4 regions of the Streptomyces sp. NPDC005266 genome follow, and region 1 is predicted to be linked to each of the others. Evidence: riboswitches for the same ligand, from Rfam matches in the RefSeq annotation. Region 1 holds a riboswitch; each other region holds the start of a gene.
The links. Region 1 has a riboswitch for cobalamin ahead of cobN (cobaltochelatase subunit CobN). Riboswitches for the same ligand answer to the same signal wherever they lie in the genome.

Region 1 (7,687 bases):
GGGCGGTGTCCGCGGCGGTCGCATTTCCACATACCGCGTGCGCCTGGGCTTCCACCGTGCTGAGCCACGCTGAGGCGATGGCCGATGCGTCCTCTCCCAGATGGCGATGGGCCCGGTGGATGAGGGACAGCGCCTGGGCGCCGTTGCCGGCGTCCGCCTCGAACCCGGCCAGGCTGCCGAATTGGTACGCGAGGAGCAGTCGGTCGCCGGAGGTGCGCGCGGCCGTGATGGCCGCGCCGTACCAGGTACGTGCCGAGCCGATGTCGTTCATGTCCCAGGCCAGCCACCCCGCGAGCGATGCCGCTTCGCTGCCCACGGCCGCCAAGCGGGCGCGCTGCTCGGGGGTTTCGGCCTCACCCGTGATGGCCTGGGTGAGCCGTAGGTGCGCCAGGACCGGTTCGGACAGGTGCCGTGAGGGGGTGGTGCCGTCCAGGCGGCGGAAGGCTGTGGTGGCCATGCGGAGTGTCGCGGCCTGCCCAGTGTCCGTGGGGTGGGGGCGAAGAGCGGCGAGAGCGGGCGTGGCGGCTATCGCCGCGGTCCCCGCGAGGAAGTTGCGCCGGTGCACGTCGGGCTGTCCATTCTCGGCGGCATGCGCCGCCGCGTGGTCGGCGAGACCGACCAGACGCGGGGGAATGTGCAGATGCGTGGCGGCTCTCGCCAGGATGGTCATGTCGTAGGAGGCCGTCCCGCGGCCTTCGAGGCGTGAGACGGCGGACTGACTGGTCCCGCACGCGTCACCGAGCTGGCGTTGGGAGACGCCGGCGGCACGGCGAGCCAGGCTCACCACCCGGCCGAAGTCACCTCGGCGGGAGGCGTCCCGGATCGCTTGCGCAGTCCAGTTCATGCCCACCCCTGTTTGGTACCTGGCTCTCACCGTTCGTCCGTTGTCCGTATGCGTCGGCCGCATACGGCCATGCGCGGCGCGGGTCGGCGCTGGCCGGTTCAGCATGACGCACGGTTCTGTCTCCTCACTACCCGTAACGGGGAAGGAGACGCATGACCACCAACGCCTTGCCGTGGATGCCGCCGAATGGCGACGACGTTGAGCTGATGCAAGTGGGCCTGTACTGGGACGCGGTAAGGGCCCCTGCGGACATCGGCGAGCGCGCGCTGACGCTGCTGGGCGACGCGACTGGCGCCGTCATCGCCGACTACAGCCTGATGTACTGGCTCATCCTGCCGGGCAGCGCCCAGTACTGGCGCAGGCTGCGTCAGGTGCAGGCACTCGGCGCCCATCGCGCCGACGTGACCTTCATGGGTATCCCCCCGGCCACACGCACCACCGGCCCGCGTCTGCACTGGCGCTTCCCGGTGGGACCCGACCGATGCCTCACCGACGCGAACCGGCTCCGCGAAGCCATGACCCAGGCGGTCGTCGACGAGATCAGCCCCATCGAGGAGACAACGGCCAAGTGATGCCTCAGATCTGTGCCCGCTGCGAGGAATCGACAAGCCAACCGGTCGTGGTCGCGATCGAGCACTCGGCGAGCGTCGGTGGCCGCACCGTCTACGCCTGCCCCGGCAAGTGCGCCGCCAGCTTCCCGCCACAACGCGACCCCTTTCATGGGAGGGCGGTCGTTTCCCACGACCGCCCGGAGCGGGGCACATGAGCGTCGGAGGGCTCGACCGCTGTCTGGTCGGGCCCTCCGTACGCCTTCCTGGGCGGAGGCGGAGGGTACGACCTAGCCCCGGTCGGGCTCCGGGTAGCGGCGTGGCGTCCAGACGATCTCGGTGCCGTCGCCGCGCCGCACCGTGCGGGTCTGGGACGAGCCCACCAGGAGGATGGTGCGCATGTCGACCTGGGCCGGGTCGAGGTCGGCCAGTCGGACGATGCGTACCCGCTCCTCCGGGCCGCCGATGTCCCGGCCGAGGACCACCGGCGTGTCGGGAGCGCGGTGCTCCAGGAGCAGTTCGCGTGCCTTGCCGACCTGCCAGACTCGGCTGCGCGAGCCGGGGTTGTAGAGGGCGAGGACCAGGTCGGCGGCGGCCGCGCCGCGCAGGCGTGCGGCGATGACCTCCCAGGGCTTGAGCCGGTCGGAGAGGGAGACCACCGCGTAGTCGTGGCCGAGCGGGGCGCCCGCGCGGGCGGCGGCCGCGTGGGCCGCGGTCATGCCCGGCAGGACCCGCACCGGCACCTCGCGGTAGGGGTCCTCGGAGGCGGCCTCCAGGACGGCGGTCGCCATCGCGAAGACGCCGGGGTCGCCCGAGGACACGACGGCGACACGCCGTCCGCGGCGGGCCAGCTCCAGGGCGAACTCGGCGCGCTCCGCCTCCACCTTGTTGTCCGAGGGGTGGCGCCGCTGACCCGGCCGCACCGGCACCCGGTTGAGATAGGTGGTGTAGCCGACCAGGTCCTCGGCGGCGGCCAGTTCGCCGCGCGCCTCGGGGGTGAGCCACAGCGGGCCTGCCGGGCCGAGGCCGACCACCACGACCTCGCCCCGCTCGGCGCCAGGCCGCGCGTCGACCCGGCTCGGCAGCACCGCCACCGCGAAGTACGGCACGGATTCCGGGTCGACCTCCGCCAGCGGGGCCGTCCGCTCCGCGTCCATCGTGGCTCGCTCCACATACCGCGCGTCCGCCAGCCGGCCCGACCGCTCCAGGGCCCGCCGCACCGTGGGGAAGGTACGGCCGAGCTTCATCACGGCCGCCGCGTCGGTCGTCGCGAGCCGTGCCGTCAGCTCCTCCTCGGGCAGCGTGCCGGGGAGGATCGTCAGTACCTCCTCGCCCTCGACCAGCGGTGCGCCAAGCCGGGCCGCCGCGGCGCTCACCGAGGTGACGCCGGGGATGACCTCGGTGGGGTAGCGGTCGGCCAGCCGCTTGTGCATGTGCATGTACGAGCCGTAGAAGAGCGGATCGCCCTCCGCGAGCACCGCGACCGTACGCCCCGCGTCCAGGTGTGCGGCGAGCCGGGCGGACGCCTCCGTGTAGAACTCCTCCATCGCGCCGCGGTAGCCGCCCGGATGGTCGGTGCCTTCCGTCGTCACCGGGTAGACCAGGCGCTCCTCGATGTGGTCCGGCCGCAGATGCCGCTCGGCGATCGAGCGCGCGATGCTGCGGCCGTGCCGGGCGCTGTGATACGCGACGACATCGGCCTCGGCGATGACCTCCACGGCCCGTACGGTCATCAGGGACGGGTCGCCGGGTCCGAGCCCGACCCCGTAGAGCCGGCCGGTCTGCTGCTCGCTCACTCTTCCTCGCTCGCTATCGCGTTGATCGCGGCCGCGGCCATGGCGCTGCCGCCGCGTCGGCCGCGCACCACCAGATGGTCAAGCGCCGCCGGGTGTCCGGCCAGCGCCTCCTTGGACTCGGCCGCGCCGATGAAGCCGACCGGCACACCGATGACGGCCGCCGGGCGCGGCGCTCCCTCCTCGATCATCTCCAGCAGCCGGAAGAGCGCCGTGGGCGCGTTGCCCACGGCGACGACCGAGCCCTCGAGCCGGTCCCGCCACAGTTCCAGCGCGGCGGCGCTGCGCGTCGTGCCCATGCGCCGCGCCAACTCCGGTACGCCGGGGTCGGAGAGCGTGCACACCACCTCGTTGCCGGCGGGCAGCCGCTTGCGGGTGACGCCGCTGGCGACCATCTGCGCGTCGCACAGCACGGGGGCGCCGGCGCGCAGCGCGGCGCGGGCACGGGAGACCACCTCGGGGGAGTACCCGAGGTCCTTGACCAGGTCGACCATGCCGCAGGCGTGGATCATCCGCACCGCGACCCGGCTGACGTCGGCGGGAAGGCCGCCGAGGTCGGCCTCGGCGCGGATGGTGGCAAAGGATGCGCGGTAGATGGCCGCCCCGTCCTTCTCGTAGTCGAACACTGTGCCCTCGATCATCTCGTTCCCCGGGCCGCCGCCACGGCGTCGGCCACTTGTTCTGCTGTCACATCCGCTGTCACATCCGCGCCTGTGTCCGCGCCGGCCGCCTCCGGTACCTCCCGTACGGTGACCCGGTAGCCCGCGCCGGTCGCCAGCGCGTCCACCCAGCGGCCGCCGGGGTGGCCGCACCGTCGCTCACAGCCGGAGAAGTACACCGGAAGCGAGCCCGGGCGCCGGTCGCCCGCCACCGCGCGCGCCGCGTCGGCGCGCACATCGGCAAGGGACTTGGCGCAGCCGGGACGTCCGGTGCACGCACCGACGCCGAGCCATGGGGAGGCCGGATCGGTCACGAGTCCGGCGTCGGACAGCTCGCCCGAGGCGGTCCGGCCGCCGTCCGGGGAAAACCCAGGGAGCACCACGCCGCGCCAGGGTGTCACACGCAGTTCGCCCGACCCGCCCCGGGAGGCGAGCGTGGCGAGCAGCCGCCACTGGGCCGCGCTCACCCGGCCGAGCGGGACGGCGACGGACACGGCCAGGCGCCCGTCCGGCCCGGTGACCAGCCCCGGCGCGGGGCCCGGCGGCGAGAGACCGGGGTCCGGCTCGGTGCGTACGGTACGTACCGTCTCGATCCCCGCGGCGGCGAGCCGCGTCGCCAACCCGTCGGCCGCCACGGCGTGTTGCGCCGGAAGCTCACGCACCCGCCATGCCCGGGTGCCGCTCGCCCGCACACTCGCCAGGAACTCCACGGCGGCCAGCGCGGCCGCGCGCGGCACGTCCCCGGCCTCCCGCACCCACAGCTCGATGCTGTCCGGCGTGTCGCGACCTTCGGTCCGCTCACTACGACACGCCGGGCCAGGCATCCGCAGCACGGCCCCGCCGTCCGGCGTTGCGATCAATGTCACATCCGCGCCCAAGGCGGCCACATCGCCGCGCCCGTCGTCCAGCGCGAACAGGAAACGTCCCGACAAGGCGGACAACTCGTCCGACGTCTCGTCGCACAGCGCCGCGTCCAACTCCCGTGCCCACGCCGCCACATCCGCGTGTCCCGCACCGTCCAGTCCGCACAGCGGCGACGCCACGACGTTGCGCACCCGCTCATGCCGGTCCGACGGCAGCAGTCCGGCCGCCCGCAGCCGCCCCGCCAGTTCCGCGCCGCACCCCGGGTCCAGCCCGCGTACCTGCAGATTGCCGCGGGAGGTGATGTCCAGCCGGGCGTCCCCCAGCTCCTCGGCCACCCGTGCCAGCGCGTCCGCCTGACGGGTCGTCAGCAGCCCGCCCGGCACCCGGACGCGGGCCAGCGCGCCGTCGTCCGCCGGGTGCAGCCGCAGGGCGCCCGGGCAGGCGTCATCGCGCCCGCTCCGGCGGCGGAAGGGGGATTGATCCCCTGGTGGGACGGTTGTCGGGGGGAGGGGCATGGCGGCGAGCATACCGACGATTCCCTTGCCCTCACCGTCCCCTGCCAGGTCAGCAACGCTTACTATGCTCAGCGGCGGGTCGTCTTGGCCCGCCGGACGCACAAGACGGCGTCAAGGGGAGGAAGCCGGTGCGAATCCGGCGCGGTCCCGCCACTGTGAGCGCGGTGGCTGCCGGCAGGCAGCGGCCGGGCGAGCCAGGAACTCCCGCCGTCTTCAACCCGCCCGGGGCGCGGACCCCGAGGAAGGCGCGCTGCGCATGATCCTGCTGCTGTCGACCTCCGACACCGACCTGCTCAGTGCCCGTGCCGCCACGGGCCCGGTGCCGTACCGCCTCGCCAACCCGGCCCGGCTCGCACTCGACGACCTCCCCGGCCTCCTCGACGGCGTCCAACTCGTCGTCGTCCGGCTCCTCGGCGGCGTCCGCGCCTGGCAGGAGGGGCTGGAGACGCTGCTCGCCGGGGACCGCCCCGTCGTCGTCCTCACCGGTGAACAGGCTCCGGACGCCCAGCTCATGGAGGCGTCCACCGTCCCGATCGGGATCGCCGCCGAGGCCCACGCCTATCTCGCCCACGGCGGGCCCGCCAACCTGGCCCAGCTGGCCCGGTTCCTCTCCGACACGGTGCTGCTCACCGGCCACGGCTTCGAACCGCCCGCGCCCGCCCCCACCTGGGGCCCGCTGGAGCGCACCGCCCGCGGCGACGTCACCGGCCCGACCGTCGCCGTGCTCTACTACCGCGCCCACCACATGAGCGGCAACACCGCCTTCGTCGAGGCCCTGTGCCAGGCCGTGGAGGACGCGGGAGGCCGGCCGCTGCCGCTGTTCGTCGCCTCCCTCCGGGCCCCCGAGCCCGAGCTGATCGAGGCCCTCGGGGCGGCCGACGCGATCGTCACCACCGTCCTCGCGGCCGGCGGCACCCGGCCCGCCGCCGCCTCCGCGGGCGGCGACGACGAGGCGTGGGACGCGGGCGCGCTCGCCGCGCTCGACGTACCCGTCCTCCAGGCGCTGTGCCTGACCAGCCCGCGCGCCGCGTGGGAGGAGAACGACGAGGGCCTGTCGCCGCTGGACGCCGCGACCCAGGTCGCCGTCCCGGAGTTCGACGGGCGGCTCATCACCGTGCCGTTCTCCTTCAAGGAGGTCGACGAGGACGGGCTGCCGGTCTACGCCGCCGACCCCGAGCGCGCCGCGCGTGTCGCGGGCATCGCGGTACGACACGCCCGGCTGCGCCATATCCCCGTGGCCGAGAAGCGCCTGGCGCTCGTCCTCTCCGCCTACCCCACCAAGCACTCCCGGATCGGCAACGCCGTCGGCCTCGACACCCCCGCCAGCGCCGTCGCCCTGCTGCGCCGGCTGCGCGCCGAGGGCTATGACTTCGGCCCCGAGGACGGGCCAAACGCGGTCCCGGGCCTGGCCTCCGGCAATGGCGACGAGCTGATCTACGCCCTCATCGAGGCGGGCGGCCATGACCAGGACTGGCTCACCGAGGAGCAGCTGGCCCGCAACCCGGTCCGCATCCCGGCCGCCGACTACCGCCGCTGGTACGCCACGCTGCCGCGGGAGCTGCGCGAGGCGGTCGAGGAGCACTGGGGCCCGCCGCCCGGCGCGATGTTCGTGGACACCAGCCGCGACCCCGAGGGCGAGATCGTCCTCGCCGCGCTGCGCCGCGGCAACCTCCTGGTCGTCATCCAGCCGCCGCGCGGCTTCGGCGAGAACCCCATCGCCATCTACCACGACCCCGATCTGCCGCCCTCGCACCACTACCTGGCCGCCTACCGCTGGATGGCCACGCCCCAGGCGGACGGCGGCTTCGGCGCCGACGCCATGGTGCACCTGGGCAAGCACGGCAATCTGGAGTGGCTGCCGGGCAAGAACGCCGGCCTGTCCGCCGCCTGCGGCCCCGACGCCGCGCTCGGCGATCTGCCGCTGATCTACCCGTTCCTGGTCAACGACCCGGGCGAGGGCACCCAGGCCAAGCGCCGCGCACACGCCACCCTGGTCGACCACCTCGTACCGCCGATGGCCCGCGCCGAGTCCTACGGCGACATCGCGCGGCTGGAGCAGCTGCTCGACGAGTACGCCGCCATCTCCGCGATGGACCCGGCCAAACTCCCCGCCGTCCGCGCCCAGATCTGGACCCTGATCCAGGCTGCCAGGCTCGATCACGACCTGGGTCTGGAGGACCGGCCGGACGACGACGGCTTCGACGACTTCCTGCTGCATGTCGACGGCTGGCTGTGCGAGGTCAAGGACGCCCAGATCCGCGACGGGCTGCACGTCCTGGGCAACGCCCCGGCCGGGCCCGAGCGCGTCAATCTCGTCCTGGCCATTTTGCGCGCCCGTCAGATCTGGGGCGGTACGTCGGCCCTTCCCGGGCTGCGCGAGGCGCTGGGCCTCGACGAGTCGGCCGCCACCCGCACCGGCGCGGACGACGCCGAGGAGCGGGCCCGCGCGCTCGTCCAGGCGATG
Region 2 (7,687 bases), 340 kb from region 1:
CAACCCCAACGCCCTCACCCCCGACACCGGCACCTCCCGCCTCGCCCAGGGCTGCACCGGCCAACTCACCCGCGTCACCCTCGAACGCTACGGCGGCCCGTTGCCGCCGGTGCGGGCGCACGGCCGGCCGGAATGACGAACACCTGTTCAGTCGATGATCGCGGTGGCTTCGACCTCCACCAGATGGTCGGGTACGTCCAGTGCCGCAACGCCCAGCAGCGTGCCCGGCGGTACCGGGGTGACCCCCAGCTTCGCGGCCGCCCGAGTGACCCCCTCCAGGAACAGGGGCATCTTGTCGGGGGTCCAGTCGACGACGTAGACGGTCAGTTTCGCCACGTCGTCGAAGGAACCGCCGACTTCGGCCAGGGCGGTGCCGATGTTGAGGTAGCACTGCTCGACCTGAGCGGCGAGGTCACCTTCGCCTACCGTGACCCCGTCGGCATCCCAGGCGACCTGCCCGGCGATGAAGACCAGCTTCGACCCAGTCGCGATCGACACCTGCCGGTAGGCATCGATTTTCGGCAATCCGCTGGGGTTTACCAGGGTGACGGCCATACTGCCTTCCTCCTTGTCATGAGAGCCCGTGGGCTCGCCTCCACCGAACCAAGACGCTCATGGTCCCTTGTGGTTACTCAAGAACCGTAGGAGAGTGGCGGCTGACGTGGAAGAACGCACTTTTCAGTGACTGGGGAACCTTATGGTGACCAAGCAGTTCAGAGGCTCGCCCGAGGAAGCGGACCTGACGCGCGCGGACTCTTTGGCGCGGGAAATCTTCTCGGACGTCGCCAATAAGTGGGCGCTTCTGATCATCGACGCTTTGGGCGCACGCACCCTGCGCTTCGGCGAGGTGCGGAAGGAAGTCGAGGGCATCAGCCACAAGATGCTCACCCAGAACCTGCGCATGCTGGAGCGCAACGGCCTGGTCGAGCGGAGCGTGCACCCCACCGTGCCGCCGCGCGTCGAGTACACCCTCACCGAGCCGGGCCGAGCCCTACGAGAGACAGTCCATGGCATGTGCGACTGGACCCACCAGTACCTCGGTCACATCGAGGCATCACGCCGCCGCTTCGGCGCCTGACGGGTGGAGCGGTTCGCTGAGCCGAGGGGGCAGGGCGTACGAGTCGTACGAGGCCGAGGACCGTGAGCGTTTGTTGTGCTCCGTCGTGCCCGTGAGCGGTGACAAGGGCGGCGAGCGCCACCGGTGGTGGACGGACAGGGTGCGGAGCTCGGGGTCGTACACCGGACACCGGCCGCGAAGCCAAGCGGTCCAGCACGGCTGGTGGCTTCAGCGGCCTTACGTGGCGTCGCCGCCGCTGCTGTTCCGGCGCCGGGTCCCGCTGGTCCTGCGGCCCCCGCCCGGTGCGGTCCGGCAGCCGGACCTCGGCCACCGCCAGACCGCCCAGGGCGGGTATCGGTCGGACGGCGCTGAGGCCGGTTGTGAACAGCGGCCCGCCGGTGCCGGGTTGGGTCAGCACAGAGCGGCCCGGCCGGAGACCCAGCGCGGGGCGCTGGGTCTCCGGCCGGGCCGGTGGGGAGGGGGAGGAGCGCAGGCGCGCTCAGGCGGTCAGTGCCGAGTCGTCCTCCACGCGGGCGCCGGGCAGCCGGTGCCGGGCGGCGATGAGGGCCGCGTCCACATCGCGGGTGCCGGTGGACACACACAGTGTGTAGGCGAGGTCGTCCATCCGCTGGCGTACCTCGGCACCGCCGGATTCGGCGCGCAGCACCTGGAGGGTCTCGTATTGCTCGATGAGGTTGCGGAGTACGACCGGGTGGGCCATCAGCACGGCGTGGTCCTTTCGACAGTCAACCTGGTGAGGGGCAACGACATGAAGCCGCCTACCCGGACGGCGCAGGGCCATGTGCGCCTCGTGGCCGAGGTCACAACTCCTTGAGGGGACGAAGGGCCGGACCCTGCAGCACGCGGCCGTCGGTTCCGAAGCGCGACCCGTGGCAGGGGCACTCCCACGCCCGCTCCGCGGTGTTGAACGCGACGAGGCAGCCGAGATGGGTGCAGCGGGCGGAGAGGGTGTGGGTGGTGCCGTCCTCGTCGCGGTACACGGCGCGGTGGCGCCCGCCGACGCGGACGACGGCTCCCGTGCCGGGGGCGACGTCGGTGACGGAGTCGGCATGCGTGGTCCGCAACCGGTCGCCGATGAAGTGCCGTCCGACCTCGGCCTGGTGCTTGAGCAGCGCCGGTGCCTCGCGCAGGGCGGTCCGCAGCCGCCGTGGGTCGTACAGCCCGGCCCACGGCGGCTCCTCGCCGGTGATGAGGGCGGTGAGCAGCCGGCCCGCCATGATGCCGCCGCTCATGCCCCAGCCGCCGAAGCCGGTGGCGACATAGGTGTGGCGCGCGCCCGGGTGGAAGGGGCCGACCAGCGGAACCGTGTCGGTGGGGTCGTTGTCCTGAGCGGCCCAGCGGTGGGTGACGTCGACGCCGGGGAAATGTTCCCGGGCCCAGTCGGCCAGTCGCGCGAACCGCTCGGGGGTGTCCGCGGCGCCGGGCTTGAAGGACTCGCCGGTGACGATCAGCAGCCGCTGCCCGTCGCCGTACGGGGCGGTGCGCACGGAGCGCTTGTTCTGCTCCGGGGTGATGTACGCGCCGTGCGGGTCCCGGTCGGCGGCGATCGGGCCGGCGACGACGAGCTCGCGGTGCGGGGCGAGCCGGGTGAACAGCAGCGCCCGGTCGAAGACCGGGTAGTGGGTGGCGATGACGACGTCCCGGGCCGTGACCACCGGCCCGTTCTCGGTGGTGACACGGCAGGGGGTGCCCTCGTCCAGCCCGATGGCACGCGTGCGCTCATGGATCAGCCCGCCGCGCGCCCGCAGGTCCTCGGCGAGCGCGAGCAGGTACTTGCGGGGGTGGAACTGGGCCTGGTTCTCGGCCCGGACCGCGCCCGCGACGGGGAACGGGAGCCCGGTCTCCGTGACATACGAGGCGGGCAGCCCGGCTTCACGGGCCGCGTCCGCCTCGGCCCGGATCTCAGGGGTGCGCGCCGGATCCAGGACATAGGTGAACGCCGGGACGCGCTCCAGCTCGCAGTCCACGCCGAGCTCGTCCACGATGGCCGCGGCCCGCTCCACGGCATCCGTCTGCGATCGCGCGTACAGTCGCGCCCCCTCCGCGCCGCGGGTCCTGCGCACCTTGTCGTACACGAGGGTGTGCAGTGCGCTGAGCTTGGCTGTCGTACAGCCGGTGACACCCGCGGCGATCTGCCCGGCCTCCAGGACTGCCACGCTCCGGCCGGTGCGGGCCAGCTCCCACGCGGTGCTCAGGCCCGCGATACCGCCGCCGATGACCGCGGCGTCGACCCGCAGGTCCGTCGTGAGGGCCGGGTGGGGGGTGCTCGGCGCGGAGCCCATCCAGTACGACTCGGGTGTGCCAGGGAGTCCGTTCATGGCTGCAGGGTGCCCCCTGCCCGCCGGGTGATGCACCGCAGACACGGGCCCGTCACGATGGGTGACGGCGCCCGGACGTGGCGGCCCCGGCCTCCGACCCCGGCACCCCGGGGCGGTGGCCGGGCGACACCAGCGCCGAGACGGCCCGGGAGTGCAGCGAGTCCAGGGTGGTGAGCTGCTGCCCGGCCCGGTCCAGCAGCTCGGCGAGCCGGCCGGTGTCCAGCCGGGGCTCGTGGACGGCCGTGGCGAGCAGCGTCCGCCACAGCAGTGCCTTGCCCTCCACCCCCAGTCGGAGCGCCTCAAGCTCCAGGACCGTGCTCAGCCCGGAACGGCGCCGCAGCCGGCCGTTGGGCTTCACCCGGGAGACCAGCTCGCCCGCCAGCCCGCCGTAGATCTTGTAACGGCGCACGGGGACGTCGATCGAGGCCATGCACCACAGCAGCGCCCTGCGGTCCTCCGCGATCTCCACCGCGAGCTTCGCGAGCTCGCCGCTGAAGGCCGAGTGCCGGTGCTCCCGCGCCATCCGCCGGGCCAGCCTGACCCCGGCGGTCGATCCGGCCAGATGGTCGTTGAGATAGATCCCGAGCATCCGCGGGGCGGGGGCACCACCGGAGCGTGCCGATGCCGGTACAGCCATGATCGTCCTCCTGAACGCCGGGCCCCGAGGATCGCTGTCACGCCGGTGGCGAGCACCCCCGCGGCACGCGGGCCGGGCCCGTGGCCGCGGCGCCTCGCCGCTCAGCCATTTTCGCCGATGTCCGGCGGGTCGGCGCCCCGAGGCCCGCCCCGTCCGGCGGGCGGCGGCATGCCGCAGGGACCCGGCCGGTGGCTACGGGCCCGCGGTGACCTGGGGCATCGTGCCGACGGTCTACCGTCGAGCTGTTCACCCCGCCGCCGACCGAGGATGAGTCCCGCTGTGCTTGTCGCCCGCTCCGTCGCCCTGTTCGTCGTCGCCGCCCTGTTCGAGATCGGCGGTGCCTGGCTGGTCTGGCAGGGGGTGCGGGAACACAAGGGCTGGGTCTGGATCGGCGCCGGGGTGATCGCGCTTGGCCTGTACGGGTTCGTGGCCACCCTCCAGCCGAACGCCGACTTCGGGCGCGTCCTTGCCGCGTACGGCGGGGTCTTCGTCGCCGGATCGCTCGCCTGGGGCATGGTGGCCGACGGCTACCGCCCCGACCGGTCGGATGTCATCGGGGCGCTGATCTGTCTCGCGGGGATGGCCGTGATCATGTATGCCCCGCGCGGCCACTGATCGACCGGCCACTACCGTGCGACGAGACGATCCTTTGCGATCGACGCGTGCATCGGCACCAGGAAGGAACGAACGCGATCATGTATCTCATCGTGGCCCCCGGACGGACAGGAGTTCTCCGGTGACCGACAACGACCCCGTCCTGCTGCGCACCGAGGGACGCGCCGGCTACCTCACCCTCAACCGGCCGCGCGCCATCAACGCCCTCAACCACCCGATGGTGACCCGGATCGCCGAGGCGCTCACCGCCTGGGAGCGGGATCCGGCGGTCGGGACCGTCGTGATCAGCGGGGCGGGGGAGCGCGGGCTGTGCGCGGGCGGCGACATCCGCTTGATCCACGAGGAGGTGAGGACGGGAGGGGGTGACGCGTCGCTGGCTTTCTGGCGCGACGAATACCGGCTCAACGCCCGTATCGCCCGCTACCCCAAGCCGTATGTCGCCCTGATGGACGGCATCGTGATGGGCGGCGGCGTCGGGGTCTCGGCCCATGGCGGCGTACGGATCGTCACCGAGCGCTCCCGGGTCGCCATGCCCGAGACCGGCATCGGCTTCGTCCCGGACGTCGGCGGCACCTACCTGCTGGGCCGCGCTCCCGGCGAGCTCGGCACCCATCTCGCGCTCACGGGGGCACCGGTGGGCGCCGCCGATGCCCTGCTGTGCGGGCTCGCCGACCACTTCGTACCGTCCGATCTGCTGCCGGTGCTCGGCAAGGACCTCGCCATGGCCCCCGTGACGGACGTCCTGCCCCGGTACGCCCGCGAGGCGCCGGCGGGTGAGCTGGACGGCCACCGGGAGTGGATCGATCACTGCTATGCGGCGGACACCGTCGAGGAGATCGTGGACCGGCTGCTCGCCAGTGGCGTGCCGGCGGCCAAGGAGACCGCCGAGTCCCTCCTCGCCAAGTCGCCCACCGCGCTCAAGGTCACGCTGACCGCCGTGCGCCGGGCCCGGCGGCTGGGTTCGCTGGAGCGCGTCCTGGAACAGGAGTTCCGCGTCTCGGCAGCCGCTCTGAGCTGCCCGGACCTGGTGGAGGGAATCCGCGCCCAGGTGATCGACAAGGATCGCGCCCCCCGGTGGTCCCCGGCCGCCCTCGCCGAGGTCACCGAGCAGGACGTGGCCCGTTTCTTCGCTCCCCTCGGCGACCGCGAACTCCGCCTGGCCTGCGCCTGATACACCAAAAATAGTGTGCCAAGCGGTCGGCGCCTCGCCCTGGCCGGTCTCGCGCCGCTGATCACCGTGGTGGAGCTCGACCGGGAGCTACTGCGGCCGGTGCCGGCCGATAAGAGCGCCGGGTGGATCGCCGTCGCGATCGGCGGGGCGGGGGTGGTCCGGCGGGTGCTGCTGACCGCCGCCTCCGGCGGGATCGGCCATCTGGTCGACGGCCCACTCCACTTGGACCTCGGGCGGCTGCCTCGCCCGGCTGGGTTCGGCGTCGGCCTCGCGTTCGTGCCGCTCACGGCCGCGGTTTTCGGTGGCGCGGTATCGCAGGCGCGGGAGCGACACCGGTGGACTGCCGCCCCAGGGGCGGGCATGGCGTCATCCTGCCGGGCCGCCCCCGCCCGCCACTCGCCCCGCCCGCACCGCGACCGCGGGGACGAAGCGGGAGCGGATCCGGAAACTTGCCGCTTTCGACCCGCGGCTCCTAGAGTTGGCGGGCCGTGGTGTTTCGGGAAGACCGGTGAGAAACCGGAGCGGCCCTCGCCACTGTGATCGGGGAGTATCCGTCCCGCTCCACGGCCTGAAGGACAAGGCTGTGGAGCCACTGGCAGCGCTGAGCGGCCGGGAAGGCAGGGGCGGGCGCGTTCGACCCGTCAGCCAGGAGACCGGCCGCGGCATCTCACGAAGTGATCCACGAGGTGCTGGAGCGTGACCGCATGACCCTGCCCACCGCACTGCGCTGGCGGCGCGAGGACACCGTACGGACCGCGGGGCTGCTGGCGGTGATCGTCGCCCTGCACATCGTCGCGTTCGGCGTGCTCTTCCTGGTCGTCGCGCCCCAGCACTACGAGGTCGGCTCCAGGACCTTCGGCATCGGCCTCGGGATCACCGCGTACACCCTCGGCATGCGGCACGCCTTCGACGCCGACCACATCGCCGCCATCGACAACACCACCCGCAAGCTGATGGCCGACGGAAAGCGGCCGGTGTCGGTCGGCTTCTGGTTCGCCCTCGGCCACTCCAGCGTCGTCGTCATCATGGCCGCGCTGGTCGCCGGGGGTACTCAGCTGGCCGGCACCCTGGCCGACGAGAGGTCCGGCACCCACCAGACCCTCGGCGTCGTCGGCACGACGGTCTCCGGCTCCTTCCTCTATCTCATCGCCGCGCTCAACCTGGTGGCGCTCGTCGGCATCCTGCGGGTCTTCCGGGCGATGCGCGCCGGACAGTACGACGAGGCCCGGCTGGAGGCGCATCTGGACAGCCGCGGCTTCATGAACCGGGCCCTCGGCCGCTTCACGCGGTCCATCACCCGCCCCGGGCAGATGTACCCGCTCGGCTTCCTCTTCGGGCTCGGCTTCGACACCGCCACCGAGGTGACGCTGATGGTGATGGCCGGAAGCGGAGCCGCCGCCGGGCTGCCCTGGTACGCGATCCTGTGCCTGCCGCTGTTGTTCGCCGCCGGGATGAGCCTGTTCGACACGCTCGACGGCACCTTTATGAACTTCGCCTACCACTGGGCGTTCTCCAACCCGGTGCGCAAGGTTTTCTACAACCTCGCCATCACCGGGCTGTCGATCGCGGTGGCCTTCCTCATCGGCACCATCGAGCTGGTGAGCGTGCTCCACGACAAGCTCGAGCTGCAAGACGCCGTCACCGGCCGGATCGCCGCGCTCGACCTGGACAACGTCGGGTTCATCATCGTCGGGCTGTTCGTGGTGGTGTGGGCGGCGGCCCTGGCCTACTGGCGGCTCGCCAAGGTGGAACAGCGCTGGTCCGCCCGGACGGCCGGAACCGACGGCGGCTGAGCCCGGATCAGACGGCTCCGGTGGCCCCGCGCTTCCCGCTGATCCTCCGCGCCACCAGATGCACCGCGAGCATCA
Region 3 (7,687 bases), on a different contig from region 1:
CGCCGCCACCGACCGGGACTGAGACGACGCGTCCACGACCAGCACCACAGGGGCGCGCAGCAGCTTGGCCACATGCGCCGTGGACGCCAGCTCGCCCTGCCCGGCCGCCCCGTCGAACAACCCCATCACGCCCTCGACCAGGGCCAGATCGCAGCCGGCCGCCCCATGGAGGAACAGCGGAGCGATCCGGCCCGGACCGCAGAGATAGGCGTCCAGATTGCGGCCGGGACGGGTGCGCCCACCCCGGCCACCACGCGAGGACGCGACGGCGAGCGCGTGATAGCCAGGATCGATGTAGTCCGGCCCCACCTTGTGCGGGGACACATCCAGACCGCGCTCCGCGAAGGCGGCCATCAGCCCCGCGGCCACGGTCGTCTTGCCGCTGCCGGAGGCCGGAGCGGCGACGACCAGGCGCGGGACCGTCACCACTCGATGCCTCGCTGGCCCTTCTGACCGGCGTCCATCGGGTGCTTGACCTTGGACATGTCGGTGACCAGATCGGCGAAGTCCAGCAGCTGCGCCGGCGCGTTACGCCCCGTGATGACGACGTGCTGTGTCCCCGGCCGGTCCCGCAGCACCGACACCACCTCGTCCGGGTCCACCCATCCCCAGTGCATCGGATACGCGAACTCGTCCAGCACATACAGCCGGTATGTCTCCGCCGCGAGATCGCGCTTGACCTGCTCCCATCCCTCGCGCGCCGCCTCCTCGCTGGAAGCGATGTCGCGCTGGACCCAGGACCAGCCCTCGCCCATCTTGTGCCATGCGACGGTCCCCCCCTCGCCCGAGTCGCCGAGGACGCGCAGCGCACGCTCCTCGCCGACCCGCCATTTCGCGGACTTCACAAACTGAAATACACCGACCGGCCAGTTCTGGTTCCACGCCCGCAGCGCCAGCCCGAACGCGGCGGTCGACTTGCCCTTGCCCACCCCGGTGTGGACGAGCACCAGCGGACGGTTGCGGCGCTGGCGGGTGGTCAGCCCGTCGTCGGGGACGACGGTCGGTTGTCCTTGCGGCATCAGGCAGCCCTCCGTGTGTGGGATACGGTCCGTACGTCGCGGACGAGCGCGGTCACGCTGTCCGCCCGGAGCTCGTCGAGCGTCACCGGCGTGGCCCGCAACTCGCGGGCGAGCGCGCCCGCCAGCCCCAGCCGCACCGGCCCCGACTCGCAGTCGACGACCACCGAGGCGACCCCGTCGCCCGCGAGCATCCGCGCCGCGAGCCCGGCCCGCGCGACGGCTGTGGACCCGCCGGTCTTCTTCGCCTCCGTGGCCCGCCCGTCGGTCACCACGACCAGCAGCGGGCGGCGCGAGGGGTCGCGCAGCCGCTCCACCCGCAGCACCTCGCGGGCCTTCAGCAGTCCGGCCGCCAGCGGCGTACGCCCGCCGGTCGGCAGCTTCTCCAGCCGTGCGGCGGCCGCGTCCACGGACGACGTGGGCGGCAGGGCCAGTTCCGCGGCCGAGCCCCGGAAGGTGATCAGACCGACCTTGTCCCGCCGCTGATAGGCGTCGAGCAGCAGCGAGAGCACCGCGCCCTTGATGGCGCTCATCCGCTGCCGGGCGGCCATCGACCCCGAGGCGTCCACGACGAACAGCACGAGATTGCCCTCCCGGCCCTCGCGCACCGCCTCGCGCAGGTCGTCGCGGCGCACCAGCAGACCGGGGCCGCGCCGCCCGCGCGCGTGCTGATGCGGGGCGGCGGCCCGTACGGTCGCCGTCAGATGCAGCGAGGAGAGCGTCCCCCGAGGGCGGCGCGCACCGGTGGTGCGGCCGTGCGCGGTGCGGGCGCGCGAGCGGCGCCCGGCCGCCCCCTCGCCCAGCCCCGGAACGTCGAGCCGGAGCGTGCGGAACGGCTCGGCGGCGCCCACGGCCGCCCGCTCGCCGCCGCCTCCGCCCGTCCCCGCGCCCGCCTCCTGGGTCACCTCGGACTCCTGGGTGGCGTCGGTGGGTCCGGGCTCGGCGGGTGTCTCCTCGCCCGGCCGCTGCCCGGGGACGGACGGCTCGGGCGCCGGGGGCGGCGCCTGGTCCTGCCCGCCGTCCTGCGGCCGGCCCCCGCCCGGTCCGTCAGGGCCGTCGGGCCCCTCGGGGCCGCCCGGCCCGCCCGGATCGTCGTCGGGCCCGTCAGGATCGCCAGGACTCCGGGAACCGGTGTCCTGGTCCGGCTCGGGGTCGGGCTCGTCCTCCTCGAACTGCCTGAGGATCTCGTCGAGCTTGTCCTCGTCCAGCCCCGGCGCGTCGAACGGGGCCCGCCGCCGCCGGTGGGGGAGCGAGAGCAGCGCCGCCTCCCGTACGTCCTCGGTCCGCACCCGGGTGCGCCCGGCCCACGCGGCCAGCGCCGTCGCCGTACGGGCCGTCACGATGTCCGCGCGCATCCCGTCCACCTCGAACCCGGCGCACACCGCCGCGATCTGCCGCAGCGCACGGTCGCCCAGCCGCACCTCGGGCAGCAGGGCGCGCGCCGCGGCGATGCGCTCCCGCAGGGCGCCCTCGTCCGCCGCCCAGCGCCCCGCGAATCCATCCGGGTCCTCGTCGTACGCCAGCCGCCGCCGCACCACCTCGACCCGCTCGTCGGTGTCCCGGGAGGCCGAGACCTCGACCGTCAGCCCGAAGCGGTCCAGCAACTGCGGCCGCAGCTCGCCCTCTTCGGGGTTCATGGTGCCCACCAGCAGAAAGCGCGCCGCGTGCCGGACCGATACGCCCTCGCGCTCCACATAGGAGGCGCCCATGGCGGCCGCGTCGAGCAGCAGGTCGATGAGATGGTCGTGCAGCAGATTGACCTCGTCGACGTAGAGCACCCCGCGGTGCGCGTCCGCCAGCAGTCCCGGCTCGAATGCCTTGACCCCGTCCGACAGCGCCCGCTCGATGTCGAGCGCCCCGACCAGCCGGTCCTCGGAGGCACCGACGGGCAGTTCGACCATCCGCGCGGGGCGCACGGCCCCGGTCCGCGGCTCATGCGGCCCGTCCGGGCAGGACGGGTCGGGCGCCGCCGGATCGCAGGAGAACCGGCACCCGGCGACGACCTCGATCTCCGGCAGGAGTGAGGCGATCCCTCTGACAGCTGTGCTCTTGGCTGTCCCTTTCTCGCCACGTACCAGTACCCCGCCGATCGAGGGTGAGACCGCGTTGAGCAGCAAGCCGAGCCGCATGTCGTCCATCCCGACCACCGCGGTGAACGGGTAAGTGGCTGAAGCCATCAGCTTGTGCCCCTTTCGAGTGAGTCGCTTCGGCGTGGGATGCCCTCGTCGGCGTTTCGCGCGACGGTGTCGGTGTCGTCCCCGCTGTCGCGGGGGTGTCCCGGGGACTGCGAACAGGACGGCGGTTCGCGCCCTGTCGTCTCCGCGGCGGCGGAGGTCTCCCCGGGTGCCGGGGGCGCCCCCGGTGGCACAAAGGGCAGTCCGTCCGGCAGACCGTCCTCGATGAGCCGCAGCAGCGCGTCCGTGTCCGCGTGCTCCTCGATCAGATCGCCGAGCCGGTCGAGTTGCTCCTCGCGCAGCTCCCCGAACCGGGTGTCCGGCGCCGGTACGAACGCCCGGCCCGCCGCGGCGGCCACCCGCCGCAGAAAGGCGCGCCGGAAGCCGTCGCTCTCCAGCGAGCCGTGCCAGTGCGTGCCCCACACCGAGCCCACCCGGCAGCCGTCCAGGAAGGGTTCTTCGGCGCCGCCCCGCAGCTCGGCGACCCCGTGGTGGATCTCGTAGCCCTCCACCCGCTCACCGAGCGCCTCGCCCACCGGCCGGGCCAGGGTCTTCTCCGCCGCGAACCGCACCCGCACCGGCAGCAGGCCCAGCCCCGCGACCGTCCCGGCCTTCGACTCCACCTCGTCCTCGATGCGCTCGCCGAGCACCTGGAAGCCGCCGCAGATGCCCAGCACCGGCCGCCCCTCGGCGGCCCGGCGCGCGATCGCGTCCGCGAGCCCGCGCTCGCGCAGCCACTCCAGCGCCCGTACCGTCCCGCGCGTGCCCGGCAGCACCACCAGATCGGCGTCGGCCAGCTCCTCCGGCCGGTCCACGAAGCGTACGATCACGCCCGGTTCGGCGGCCAGCGCGTCCACATCCGTAAAGTTGGACATCAGGGGTACGGCGGCGACCGCGACCCGCAGCACATCCGCGCCGTACGGGGGCGCGACGACGCTCTCGCGCACCGCGCCGCGCAGCGAGACGCGCAGCCCGTCCTCCTCGTCGATGCCCAGCCCATGGGCGAACGGGAGCACGCCGACGGTCGGCCGCCCGGTCAGGCCGCGCAGCATCTCCAGACCGGGCTTCAGCAGGGTCACATCGCCGCGGAACTTGTTGACCATATAGCCGGCGATATGCCGCTGGTCCTGTGCCGACAGCAGCGCGGTCGTGCCGAAGAAGGACGCGAAGACGCCGCCGCGGTCGATGTCGCCGACCACCACGACCGGCAGCCCGGCGGCCCGCGCGAGCCCCATGTTGACGATGTCGGTGCGGCGCAGATTGATCTCGGCCGGGCTGCCCGCGCCCTCGCAGATCACCGCGTCATGGGTGCGCCGAAGCTCCGCCAGGCACTCGGTGACGGTCCCGAGCAGCGCCTCGCGCCGCTCGCTGTGGTAGCCGCGGGCGCTCAGCTCGCCCACCGGCTTGCCCAGCAGCACCACTTGGCTGCTGCGGTCGCTTCCCGGCTTCAGCAGGACGGGGTTCATCAGGGCGCTCGGCTCGACGCGCGCGGCGGCGGCCTGCATCGCCTGCGCGCGCCCGATCTCCGCGCCGTCCCGGGTGACGAAGGAGTTGAGCGACATGTTCTGCGCCTTGAAGGGCGCCACCCGGATGCCCTTGCGGGCGAGCCACCGGCAGATCCCGGCCGTCACCACGCTCTTGCCCGCGTCGGAGGTCGTCCCCGCGACCAGTAGGCCGTGGCCCGGCCCCGTCATCGGCTTGCCCTTTCGTTGCCGGGTACGGGCCGGTGGATGGGTTGTGCCCACCCGTTCCGCCCCGCCGAACGATTGCCCACAACGGTCCTTGCCGCGATCGACGTCAGCAGCGCCAGCGCGCCGACGCGGCGCGACAGCCGTACCGCGCGGTCGATGTCGGCGGTCTGGACGGCCCGCCCACCGGCGTTGAGCACCGGCCGGTGCTCGACCCGGCCGCCGTAGGCGAGGGTGCCGCCCAGCCGTACGCCGAGCGCGCCCGCGAAGGACGCCTCCACCGGGCCCGCGTTGGGGCTCGGGTGGCGCCGGCCGTCCCGCCGCCAGGCGCGCCACGCGCCGCGCGGGTCGGGGCCGGCGAGGGTGGCCAGGGCGGCGGTGAGGCGCGCACCGGGCCAGCCGGCGGCGTCGTCCAGGCGGGCCGCCGCCCATCCGAACCGCCGGTAGCGCGGCGACTTGTGACCCACCATGGCGTCCAGGGTGTTGATTGCGCGGAAGCCGATGAGGCCCGGTACCCCGCCCACGGCTCCCCACACCAGCGCGCCCACGACGGCGTCGGAGGTGTTCTCGGCGACCGACTCGACGACCGCGCGGGCCATCTGCTGCCCGTCCAGCGCCTGCGGGTCGCGTCCGCACAGATGCGGCAGCCGCTCCCGGGCCGTGTGGAGGTCTCCGGCGGCCAGCGCGTCGCCGACAGCCCGCGCCTCACGCCGGAGCGTCGTACCGCCCAGCACGGCCCAGGTGGCGGCGGCGGTCAGCGCGATCTGCGGCGCACGGGGCCCGGCGAGGGCCCGTACGGTGCGCGTCAGCAGCGCGGCACCGAGGGCCGCGCCGCCCGCGCACACCGCGGTGTGCAGGGCTCCGTGGCCGCGGTGGTCGCGCCACAGCCGCCGCTCGGCGGCCGCGGCGGCGCGCCCGAACGCGGCCACCGGATGACCGCGGCGCGGATCGCCCAGGGCGAGGTCACCGAGGAAGCCGAGGGCGGCGCCGCACGCGTACGAGGCGTGGTCGGCACGCATCCGTCAGCCCGCCGTCGCGCCTCGGCGCAGCGGCGTACGGACAGGTGGGGCTGGCGGCGTGACAGGGCCGGGCATGGCGGTATGTCCTCACTCAGGGTCCGCGCCCTGGCTCGACGTGACCGGCGGTGAGAGTCTCCTGGCTCCCGGATCCGCGGTTCTCCCGGCCTTCCAGCTCCGCATACGGACGAACCATATGGACGAGCCGTGACCCGTACAGGCGATGAGAGAGCGCTCCCCGGTGACAGTGGCGGGACCGCGCCGGATTCTCACCGGCTTCCTCTCCTGCCGCCGTTTGGCTCGGGAAGTCCACCATGGGCCGCGAAGGGCCGTCAACTCGCCTATGACCCGCGATGCGAGAGTGTGCCGAGGCCCACATGGACCGACCGCCGGGCTGCGGCGCTGACCAGCGCCGCAGCCCGGCGGTCGGTGGGGTCGGTCGGGGACGCGCGGTCCTCAGGCGACGATCAGATAGATGCCGTACGCCACGACCGAGGCGCACAGCGCGAAGCAGGCGTACGCGCCGGTGCGGGCGACCGTGGAGCCGTCGCCCGGCACCGCCACCACGACGGCCGTGCCGTCCTGCGGCTGCGGCCGGCTCTTCCGGGACGTGCCGACGATCCCCAGGGTGAAGACGCCGACGATGCCGACCGTCACCGTGAGGCTGATGCCGAAGACCTGGCCGAGTGCCGCCCAGTCGATGCTCATTGCGTAGCTCCCTTTAGCTGGTGGTGCTGGTCGCCGCGGCGGCGGGGGTGGGGGTGGTTTCCGTGGCGGGCGCTTCGGTGGGCTCCGGGGCGCTGCTCGCGGTGGTGGCCCCGGTGGTGTCGGCGGCGGGCGCGCCGCCTACGGGCGGCGGGGCGACGGACTGGAGGGCGGCGGTGACGGCGCCCACCGGCTCGGCGGGCCCGGCCTCGTTGACGTTGGTGTGGTCCACGGGCTTGCGGCGCGACAGCGCCCAGATCGCCCCGCAGGCCAGGACGGCAAGCACGGCGACCGCCGTGACGCCCCCGTTGCCCTGGTCGGCCAGCAGCGCCGCGGCGCCGGCGATCAGACCCGCGGCCGGCAGGGTCAGCACCCACGCCATGACCATGCGGCCCGCGGTCGACCAGCGCACCACCGAGCCCTTGCGGCCGACCCCCGCGCCCATCACGGCACCGGAGCAGACCTGGGTGGTGGACAGCGCGAAGCCGATGTGGGAGGAGGCGAGGATGACCGTCGCGGCACCGGTCTGGGCGGCGAAGCCCTGCGGCGGCTGGATGTCGGTGATGCCCTTGCCCATGGTGCGGATGATGCGCCAGCCACCCAGGTAGGTGCCGAGCGCGATGGCCAGGCCCGCGGAGACGATGACCCACAGCGGCGGGTCGGAGTCCGGCGCGACGACGCCGCCGGTGACCAGCGCCAGGGTGATCACACCCATCGTCTTCTGGGCGTCGTTGGTGCCGTGGGCGAGGGAGACCAGGGCGGCCGAGGCGATCTGGCCGGCCCGGTAGCCCTTCGCGGTGTCCTCGGAGGAGCGGCCGCGGCCCAGCCGGTAGGTGAGCCGGGTGGCGGCCATCGTGGCGAGTCCGGCCACGATCGGCGCCGCGACGGCCGGGATGAGCACCTTCATGACGATCGCGTCGCCGTTGACCCCGTCCAGGCCGACGGATACCACGGTGGCGCCGATGAGGCCGCCGAAGAGAGCGTGCGAGGAGCTGGAGGGGAGCCCGGCGAGCCAGGTCACCAGGTTCCAGAGGATGGCGCCGACCAGACCCGCGAAGATCACTTCGGGTCGGATGCCGGAATCCTCG
Region 4 (7,687 bases), on a different contig from region 1:
CTGGCCCTGACCGCGCTGTGCGACGCCGTCCTGGCCGCCACTGTCGCCCGTGCCCGTACCGGCTGGCCGTACGGGCCGCTGCTCCGCGACGAGCTGCGGGCACTGCCCGGGGTGGGCTCGGCGATCTGCGCGACCGGGGTCGTGATGGCGCTCACCGCCGCCGTCGCGGGGCTGTGGGCGCTGCCGGTCCTGGCGGTGCCGCTGCTGCTGATCCAGTACTCGTTCCGCCGCTGTGCCGGCATACGGGCCACCTACCGCCAGACCATCGCGTCCCTGGCCCGCTCGACCGAGATAGCCGGGTACACACCGACCGGTCACGCCCGTAAGGTGGCCGCCCTCAGCCGGGCCGTCGGCCGTGAGCTGGGGCTGTCCGAGCCGGCCCTGACCGTGCTGGAGTACGCGGCGCTGATGCACGACATCGGGCAGCTGTCGCTGCTGGATCCCGTGCCCGCCGGGGCCACCGAACCGCTGCCGGCGGCCGAGCAGCGGCGGATCGCACTGCTGGGGGGCGCTGTGGTACGCCAGACCGGGGTACCCGCGGAGGTGGCAGTGGTCGTCGAACGGCAGGCGGACCCCTACCAAGAGCAGCCGCCGGCAGCACGTATCGTGCGCGCGGTGAACGCGTACACGGAGCTGGCGAGCGGTGGGACGGGCGGTCCGGCGGGCGCTCCGCTACGCGCCCTGGAGCGGCTGCGGCTGGCCACGGCGCGTGACTACGACCCGGTGGTGGTCGAGGCGCTCGCCACGGTCCTCTCGCGGCCGGTTCAGGGGGTTCAAGGCCGTCGTACAGGGAGAACTCATGGGTAATAAGCGGGTCTCCCGAGAGGCATGGTTGGATGCCAGGAGAGGGGTGTCGGGCCGATGGCCGGTGGCAAGGAGGTGTGGTGGGGCATCGTGTCCCGGCCGAAGTGTGAGGGGCCGGGCTGAGATGTCCGCGAATGTGTGGCAGGTTGTCTTCCAGGGAGGGCGACGCCGTCCGCGAAGGCATCTGGTGCGGGACTACTTCGATACCGGCAGGCGGGAATCGTGAAGATCTTCGGCAAGGTACGGCACCGGCCATCCGCCTCATGGCGGCAGGCCACGGACCGTGCGTTCACGCTCATCGGCGACGGCCGGTACGAGGACGCGGGCGCGCTGCTGACCCGCGCCGCCGACCTGGAGCCGTGGCTGTCGGAGTCCTGGTTCAACCTCGCGCTGCTGCACAAGTTCCGGCACGACTGGGAGCAGGCGCGCGCCGCGGGACTGCGCGCGGTGGCCCTGCTGGACCGCGAGACGGGCGCTCCGGACTGGTGGAACGTGGGGATCGCCGCGACCGCCCTGCAGGACTGGCCGCTGGCCCGCCGCGCCTGGCAGGCATACGGGCTGAAGGTGCCCGGAGAGGCGTCCGCGTCCGGTGAGCCGCTGGGCATGGAGCTGGGCAGCGCGGCGGTGAGGCTGTCGCCGGAGGGCGAGGCCGAGGTCGTCTGGGGCCGCAGGCTGGACCCGGCGCGGATCGAGGTGCTGTCCATCCCGCTGCCGTCCTCCGGGCGGCGCTGGGGCGAGGTCGTGCTGCACGACGGCGTCCCGCACGGCGAGCGCGTGACCTCGGCGGGCCCCTCGTACCCGGTCTTCGACGAGATCGAGCTGTGGGCGCCGTCCCCGGTGCCGACCTGGGTGGTGCTGCTGGAGGCGGCCACCGAGGCCGACCGGGACGCCCTGGAGCGGCTCGCGGCGGACGCGGGCTTCGCGGCCGAGGACTGGTCGTCGTCGGTGCGGCTGCTGTGCCGCTCCTGCTCGGAGAGCCGGATGCCCAGTGACGAGGGCGAGGGTGAGCACCTGGACCCGCACGACCACAGTGAGCCGGGTCACCCGGGGCCGCTGGGTCACCGCACGGCGGGCTCGGGCTCGCTGTGGGTACCCGAGCGCGAATGCGGGATCGCGGCGCCGAGCGGGCTGGTGCGGGGGCTGCTGGACGGATGGGTCGCCGACAGCCCGGACACCCGGGAGTGGCGTGACCTGGAAGAGGTCTGCTGACCGCCCGGGAGCAGCGCTCACGCCCCGGCCGGCCGGGCGGGCCCGTACTCTGTAGGGCGACGCATCACGGTTGACGGAAGGCATACGGCGGACGATGGCGCAGCAAGGGACTGAACAGCAGGTGGACGACGAGTTCATCGTGGACACGGAGGACTGCGAGGAGCGCGAGCGGGCCCACCGCGAGCGCGGTACCGCCCGCCCGATCACCGTTGTCGGCAACCCGGTGCTGCACAAGGAGTGCCAGGACGTCACCGTGTTCGACGAGGAGCTGGCCCGGCTGATCGACGACATGTTCGCCAGCCAGCGGGCGGCGGAGGGCGTGGGCCTGGCCGCCAACCAGATCGGTGTCGACCTCAAGGTCTTCGTCTACGACTGCATGGACGACGAGGGCGTCCGGCACGTCGGCGTCGTGTGCAACCCGGTGCTGGACGAGGTGCCCGCCGACAGCCGGGTGCTGGACGACTCCAACGAGGGCTGTCTGTCGGTTCCCACCGCCTACGCGGCGCTGGCCCGCCCCGACTACGCGGTGGTGCGCGGCCAGGACGCCGAGGGCAAGCCGATCGCGGTGCGCGGCACCGGCTACTTCGCGCGCTGTCTGCAGCACGAGACCGACCACCTCTACGGCCGTCTCTACATCGACCGGCTCTCCAAGCGCGAACGCAAGGATGTGCTCCGGCAGATGGCCGAGGGGACGCCGCGCTACGAGACGGCGCCGAACGACTGAGCGCGCTCGACGCCACGGCCAAGGGCCGGATCCCGGGAGGGATCCGGCCCTTCGCGTGTCGAATACGGCTCAGAAGTCGTCGTCGAAGGAGACCGAGCCCTCCACCGCGACCTGGTAGGCCGAGGCGCGGCGCTCGAAGAAGTTGGTCAGCTCCTGGACGTTCTGCAGCTCCATGAAGGAGAACGGGTTCTCCGAGCCGAAGACCGGCGGGAAGCCGAGGCGCTGGAGGCGCTGGTCGGCGACGCACTGCAGGTATTCCTGCATCGACGCGGTGTTCATGCCCGGCAGCCCCTCGCCGCACAGATCGCGGGCGAACTGCAGCTCCGCCTCGACGGCCTCCTTCAGCATGTCGATGACCTGCTGCTGAAGCTCGTCGTCGAAGAGGTCCGGCTCCTCCTCGCGCACGGTGTCCACGACCGAGAACGCGAACTCCATGTGCATGGACTCATCGCGGAACACCCAGTTGGTGCCGGTCGCGAGGCCGTGCAGCAGCCCGCGCGAGCGGAACCAGTAGACGTAGGCGAAGGCGCCGTAGAAGAACAGCCCCTCGATACAGGCCGCGAAGCAGATCAGATTGAGCAGGAAGCGGCGCCGGTCGGCCTTGGTCTCCAGCCGGTCGATCTTCTCGACGGAGTCCATCCAGCGGAAGCAGAATTCCGCCTTCTCCCGGATGGAGGGGATGTTCTCCACCGCCGCGAAGGCCGCGGCGCGGTCGTCCGGGTCGGGGAGGTAGGTGTCCAGCAGCGTCAGATAGAACTGGACGTGCACGGCCTCCTCGAAGAGCTGCCGCGACAGATACAGCCGCGCCTCGGGGGAGTTGATGTGCTTGTAGAGCGTCAGCACCAGGTTGTTGGCCACGATCGAGTCGCCGGTCGCGAAGAAGGCGACCAGCCGGCCGATCAGATGCTGCTCCCCGGGGGAGAGCTTGGCCAGATCGGTGACGTCGGAGTGGAGGTCGACCTCCTCCACGGTCCAGGTGTTCTTGATCGCGTCACGGTAGCGGTCGTAGAACTCCGGGTACCGCATCGGCCGCAGGGTCAGCTCGAAGCCCGGGTCGAGCAGGTTCTTGTGACGCCGGGGGGCGGCGCGAAGCGCCGTCGACGAGGGGTGGTGGTCGGGCGACGGGTGGGCACTCATTACTGGCATGCCTCGCAGGACTCGGGGTTTTCCAGGGAGCAGGCGACGGCGTCCTCTTCGGCGGCGGGCGCCTGCTGGACGGGGATGGTGGCCGCGGCGGATCCACCGCGCGCGGACTGGGCGATCCGGGTCGCCGGTCGCGAACGCAGGTAGTAGGTCGTCTTGATGCCCTGCTTCCAGGCGTACGCGTACATCGAGCTGAGCTTGCCGATGGTCGGCGAGGCCATGAACAGGTTCAGCGACTGGCTCTGATCGAGGTAGGGGGTGCGGGCCGCGGCCATGTCGATCAGGGCGCGCTGCGGCACCTCCCACGCGGTCCGGTACAGCGCCCGTACGTCCGCGGGCACCCAGGAGAGGTCCTGGACCGAGCCGTTGGCCTCGCGCAGCGCCTCGCGGGTCCGGGCGTCCCAGACGCCGAGCTTCTTGAGGTCGTCCACCAGATAGGAGTTGACCTGCAGGAACTCCCCGCTGAGGGTTTCGCGCTTGAAGAGGTTGGAGACCTGCGGCTCGATGCACTCGTAGACGCCCGCGATGGAGGCGATGGTCGCGGTCGGCGCGATCGCCAGCAACAGCGAGTTCCGCATCCCGGACTTCTTCATCCGCTCGCGCAGGGCCTCCCAGCGCTCCGGCCGGGTCGTCACCGCGTCCGCGTAGTGGTCGGGGTGCAGCACCCCACGCGCGGTGCGCGTCGCGGACCAGGCCGGATGCGGTCCGTGGCGCTCGGCGAGCGCACAGGACGCCTCGTACGCGGCGAGCATGATGCGCTCGGAGATCTGGGTGGAGAGCTTCTCCGCCTCGGGGGAGTCGAAGGGCAGCCGCAGCCGGAAGAAGACGTCCTGCAGCCCCATGAGGCCCAGCCCCACCGGCCGCCAGCGGGAGTTGGAGGCGCCGGCCTCTTCCGTGGGGTAGAAGTTGATGTCCACCACGCGGTCGAGGAAGGTCACGGCGGTGCGGACCGTGGCGTCCAGCCGCTCCCAGTCCATCGTGCCGTCCTCGCCGAGGTGCGCGGCCAGGTTGACCGAGCCGAGGTTGCACACGGCGGTCTCGCCGTCGTCCGTGACCTCGAGGATCTCGGTGCAGAGGTTGGAGGAGTGGACGACCTTGCCGGGCTCGGCGGTCTGGTTGGCGGTGCGGTTGGCGGCGTCCTTGAACGTCATCCAACCGTTGCCGGTCTGTGCCAGGGTGCGCATCATCCGCGCGTACAGCCGGCGCGCCGGGACCTGCTTGAGCGCCCGCCCCTCGGTCTCGGCCTTGCGGTAGGCGGCGTCGAACTCCTCGCCCCACAGGTCGACCAGCTCGGGCGCGTCGACCGGCGAGAACAGCGACCAGTCGGCGTCCGCCTCGACCCGGCGCATGAACTCGTCCGGGACCCAGTGCGCGATGTTGAGGTTGTGGGTGCGGCGGGCCTCCTCGCCCGTGTTGTCCCGCAGCTCCAGGAACTCCTCGATGTCCGCGTGCCAGGTCTCCAGGTAGACGCAGGCCGCGCCCTTGCGCCGGCCGCCCTGGTTGACGGCGGCCACCGAGGCGTCCAGCGTGCGCAGGAACGGCACGATGCCGTTGGAGTGCCCGTTGGTGCCCCGGATCAGCGAACCGCGCGCGCGGATGCGCGAGTACGACAGGCCGATGCCGCCCGCGTGCTTCGAGAGCCGCGCGACCTGGTGGTAGCGGTTGTAGATGGAGTCGAGCTCGTCCAGCGGCGAGTCCAGCAGATAGCAGGAGGACATCTGCGGATGCCGGGTGCCGGAGTTGAACAGCGTGGGGGAGCTGGGCAGATAGGAGAGCGTGCTGGTCAGCCGGTACAGCTCGGCCACATCGGCCAGCGCCCGCTCGGAGCCGTCCTCGGCGAGCCCGCAGGCCACCCGGAGCAGGAAGTGCTGCGGGGTCTCGATCACCTGACGGGTGATCGGGTGGCGCAGCAGATAGCGGCTGTGCAGGGTGCGCAGCCCGAAGTAGCCGAAGCGGTTGTCGGCGCCGTCGGCGAGCGCCTGGTCCACCAGCGCGTCGAGCCGGGCGGCGTGCGTGGCCACGAACTCAGCGGTGGAGTCGGCGATCAGGCCCTCCTGGTGGCCCACCCGGACGGAAGCGGAGAAGGAGACCGCGCCCTGCCCGGCGGCCTCCTCCGTGATCGCGAGGGCCAGCAGCCGCGCGGCCAGCCGTGAGTACTCCGGCTCTTCGGCGATCAGCCCGGCCGCCGCCTCGGTCGCCAGAGTGCGCAACTCCGCCTCGTCCGAGCCGGGATGACGGCCGCGCAGAGCGGCGGCCGCGACCTTGCCGGGGTCGGTGGCGGGAAGGTCGGCGGTGAGACCGGTCAGGGTCCGCAGCAGTGCGGTCCCGGGCGCGTCGGCCACTACCTGAGAAGCCGTTGCCTCTGAAACCGGATCCGCGGGCGCGATGGTCACTGAAGTGCTCTCCCTCGCTCGGCTGGGGGCCAGGAGGGCGGTGCGCGACGGTCGCAGACGGGCATGCCGATTCCGCACTCACGTACGGAGGCATACCGCGCAGCGCCCATCGGCCCAACCCGCGAGGCCCGGACGTATGCAGACGGCTGTCGGCAGGTCCTCGGACTCGCGGGTACGCACAATGCGCACACGTACACCGTTGCGGGACAGTTCCGGATTCCCACCGGATTCCCCTGCGGCGACAGCGAGCACGAGCATACATCTTGTGTTGGCCGCCGCACCCACCCCCACATCTTGTGTCGGGAGGTGAGGAGTTTCGCACGAATGATCTATTGCGTTCCGGGCGTGGGCCGTGACCTGCGGCCCCCCGGGACGGCGCTCAGGGCCCGCCACCCGCTGAGACCTCGGGGTCGGCGGGGGCGGCGGCGGTGGCGTTCCGGCCCGTGGGCGAAGCTCACGCCGACGCCCGCACGGGTCGCTGCGGGCAGACCGACGCTTACCGCCACGCCGTCCACGGGGCCGCGGGGCCCGTACGGCCACGGCGGCGTCAGCTCGCCGGTCCGCGGCGGCGAGGACGCGCAGGGGTGGCACCATATCCACGGACAGTGCCGCCATCGCCGGGATCAACGCGACAGCGCCAAAGGAGTCGCTACAGCTCGACCGTGAACGCCCACAGCGTGACGCCCGGTACCGGCTCCCAATCCCGCTCCGGCGCGCGGACGAAGCCCAGTCGCGCGTAGAGCCGGTGAGCGGCCGTCATCGACTGCTGGCTGCAGATCACGATCCGCTGCAGCCCGAGCCCCCGCGCCCCGTCCATGCAGGCCCGCACCAGCGCCTCCGCCGCCCCGCGCCGCCGTGCCCGAGGCCGCACCGCGAGCATCCGGAACGGCGGGAACCCCTCGACCATCCTGGCCGTCAACCCCGCCGGAACCAGCCTGGTCGGTATCACCCCGGCCGGCCCGGCCGCCGGTGGCAATGTCACCGTCACCCTCACCGGGCCCGGCGGCACCACCACCGTCCCCGGCGGCTTCACCTACTTCGTCGCTCCGCCCGCGCCGGCGCCCACCGCCATCACCCCCAGCACCGGACCGGTGGCCGGCGGTACCGCGTTCACCATCACCGGCACCAACCTCGGTGGGGTGCTGGGCGTGCTGTTCAACGGCGTTCCCGCCACCGGCGTGACCGCGAGCGCCACCACGGTCACCGGCACCAGTCCGCCCGGCGTGGCCGGGAACGCGACCGTCACCCTGGTGACGGCCTTCGGAACCGTCACCGTCCCCGGCACCTTCCTCTACGTCTGATACGTCTGACTCCCGCGAACGGGCCGCCGGCTCCCGCGAGGGAGCCGGCGGCCCAGTGCGGCGGCGGCAGGCGTCAGTGTCCGCCCGGCGCCCCCGCAGTGGCCGGGGGCAGC

Region 2: it holds a riboswitch for cobalamin, as region 1 does, so the genes downstream of both, ABZU99_RS03880 (HoxN/HupN/NixA family nickel/cobalt transporter) here and cobN (cobaltochelatase subunit CobN) in region 1, are expected to answer to the same signal.
Region 3: it holds a riboswitch for cobalamin, as region 1 does, so the genes downstream of both, ABZU99_RS11485 (cobalamin biosynthesis protein) here and cobN (cobaltochelatase subunit CobN) in region 1, are expected to answer to the same signal.
Region 4: it holds a riboswitch for cobalamin, as region 1 does, so the genes downstream of both, ABZU99_RS01545 (ribonucleoside-diphosphate reductase subunit alpha) here and cobN (cobaltochelatase subunit CobN) in region 1, are expected to answer to the same signal.

Annotation. Positions count from the first base shown of each region.
Region 1 covers NZ_JBEXHC010000002.1:407,780-415,466, forward strand. Annotated here, with positions in the region: gene ABZU99_RS05490 (helix-turn-helix transcriptional regulator) at 1-844, opposite strand, end outside; gene ABZU99_RS05495 (hypothetical protein) at 997-1,416, shown strand; gene ABZU99_RS05500 (precorrin-2 C(20)-methyltransferase) at 1,683-3,188, opposite strand; gene ABZU99_RS05505 (precorrin-8X methylmutase) at 3,185-3,826, opposite strand; gene cobG (precorrin-3B synthase) at 3,823-5,223, opposite strand; cobalamin riboswitch at 5,282-5,447, shown strand; gene cobN (cobaltochelatase subunit CobN) at 5,480-7,687, shown strand, end outside.
Region 2 covers NZ_JBEXHC010000002.1:71,308-78,994, forward strand. Annotated here, with positions in the region: gene ABZU99_RS03840 (molybdopterin-dependent oxidoreductase) at 1-136, shown strand, start outside; gene ABZU99_RS03845 (RidA family protein) at 148-555, opposite strand; gene ABZU99_RS03850 (helix-turn-helix domain-containing protein) at 698-1,078, shown strand; gene ABZU99_RS03855 (DUF5133 domain-containing protein) at 1,557-1,784, opposite strand; gene ABZU99_RS03860 (FAD-dependent oxidoreductase) at 1,879-3,396, opposite strand; gene ABZU99_RS03865 (hypothetical protein) at 3,449-4,033, opposite strand; gene ABZU99_RS03870 (YnfA family protein) at 4,313-4,648, shown strand; gene ABZU99_RS03875 (enoyl-CoA hydratase/isomerase family protein) at 4,770-5,819, shown strand; cobalamin riboswitch at 6,269-6,496, shown strand; gene ABZU99_RS03880 (HoxN/HupN/NixA family nickel/cobalt transporter) at 6,524-7,612, shown strand; gene ABZU99_RS03885 (hypothetical protein) at 7,620-7,687, opposite strand, start outside.
Region 3 covers NZ_JBEXHC010000005.1:57,632-65,318, reverse strand. Annotated here, with positions in the region: gene ABZU99_RS11505 (cobyrinate a,c-diamide synthase) at 1-429, opposite strand, end outside; gene cobO (cob(I)yrinic acid a,c-diamide adenosyltransferase) at 423-1,019, opposite strand; gene ABZU99_RS11495 (putative cobaltochelatase) at 1,019-3,193, opposite strand; gene ABZU99_RS11490 (cobyric acid synthase) at 3,193-4,884, opposite strand; gene ABZU99_RS11485 (cobalamin biosynthesis protein) at 4,881-5,897, opposite strand; cobalamin riboswitch at 6,027-6,178, opposite strand; gene ABZU99_RS11480 (hypothetical protein) at 6,351-6,602, opposite strand; gene ABZU99_RS11475 (inorganic phosphate transporter) at 6,616-7,687, opposite strand, start outside.
Region 4 covers NZ_JBEXHC010000001.1:341,573-349,259, reverse strand. Annotated here, with positions in the region: gene ABZU99_RS01565 (HD domain-containing protein) at 1-807, shown strand, start outside; gene ABZU99_RS01560 (hypothetical protein) at 1,027-2,013, shown strand; gene def (peptide deformylase) at 2,108-2,737, shown strand; gene ABZU99_RS01550 (ribonucleotide-diphosphate reductase subunit beta) at 2,807-3,874, opposite strand; gene ABZU99_RS01545 (ribonucleoside-diphosphate reductase subunit alpha) at 3,874-6,273, opposite strand; cobalamin riboswitch at 6,407-6,544, opposite strand; partial or broken gene ABZU99_RS01540 (GNAT family N-acetyltransferase) at 6,923-7,159, opposite strand; gene ABZU99_RS01535 (IPT/TIG domain-containing protein) at 7,089-7,574, shown strand; gene mctP (monocarboxylate uptake permease MctP) at 7,648-7,687, opposite strand, start outside.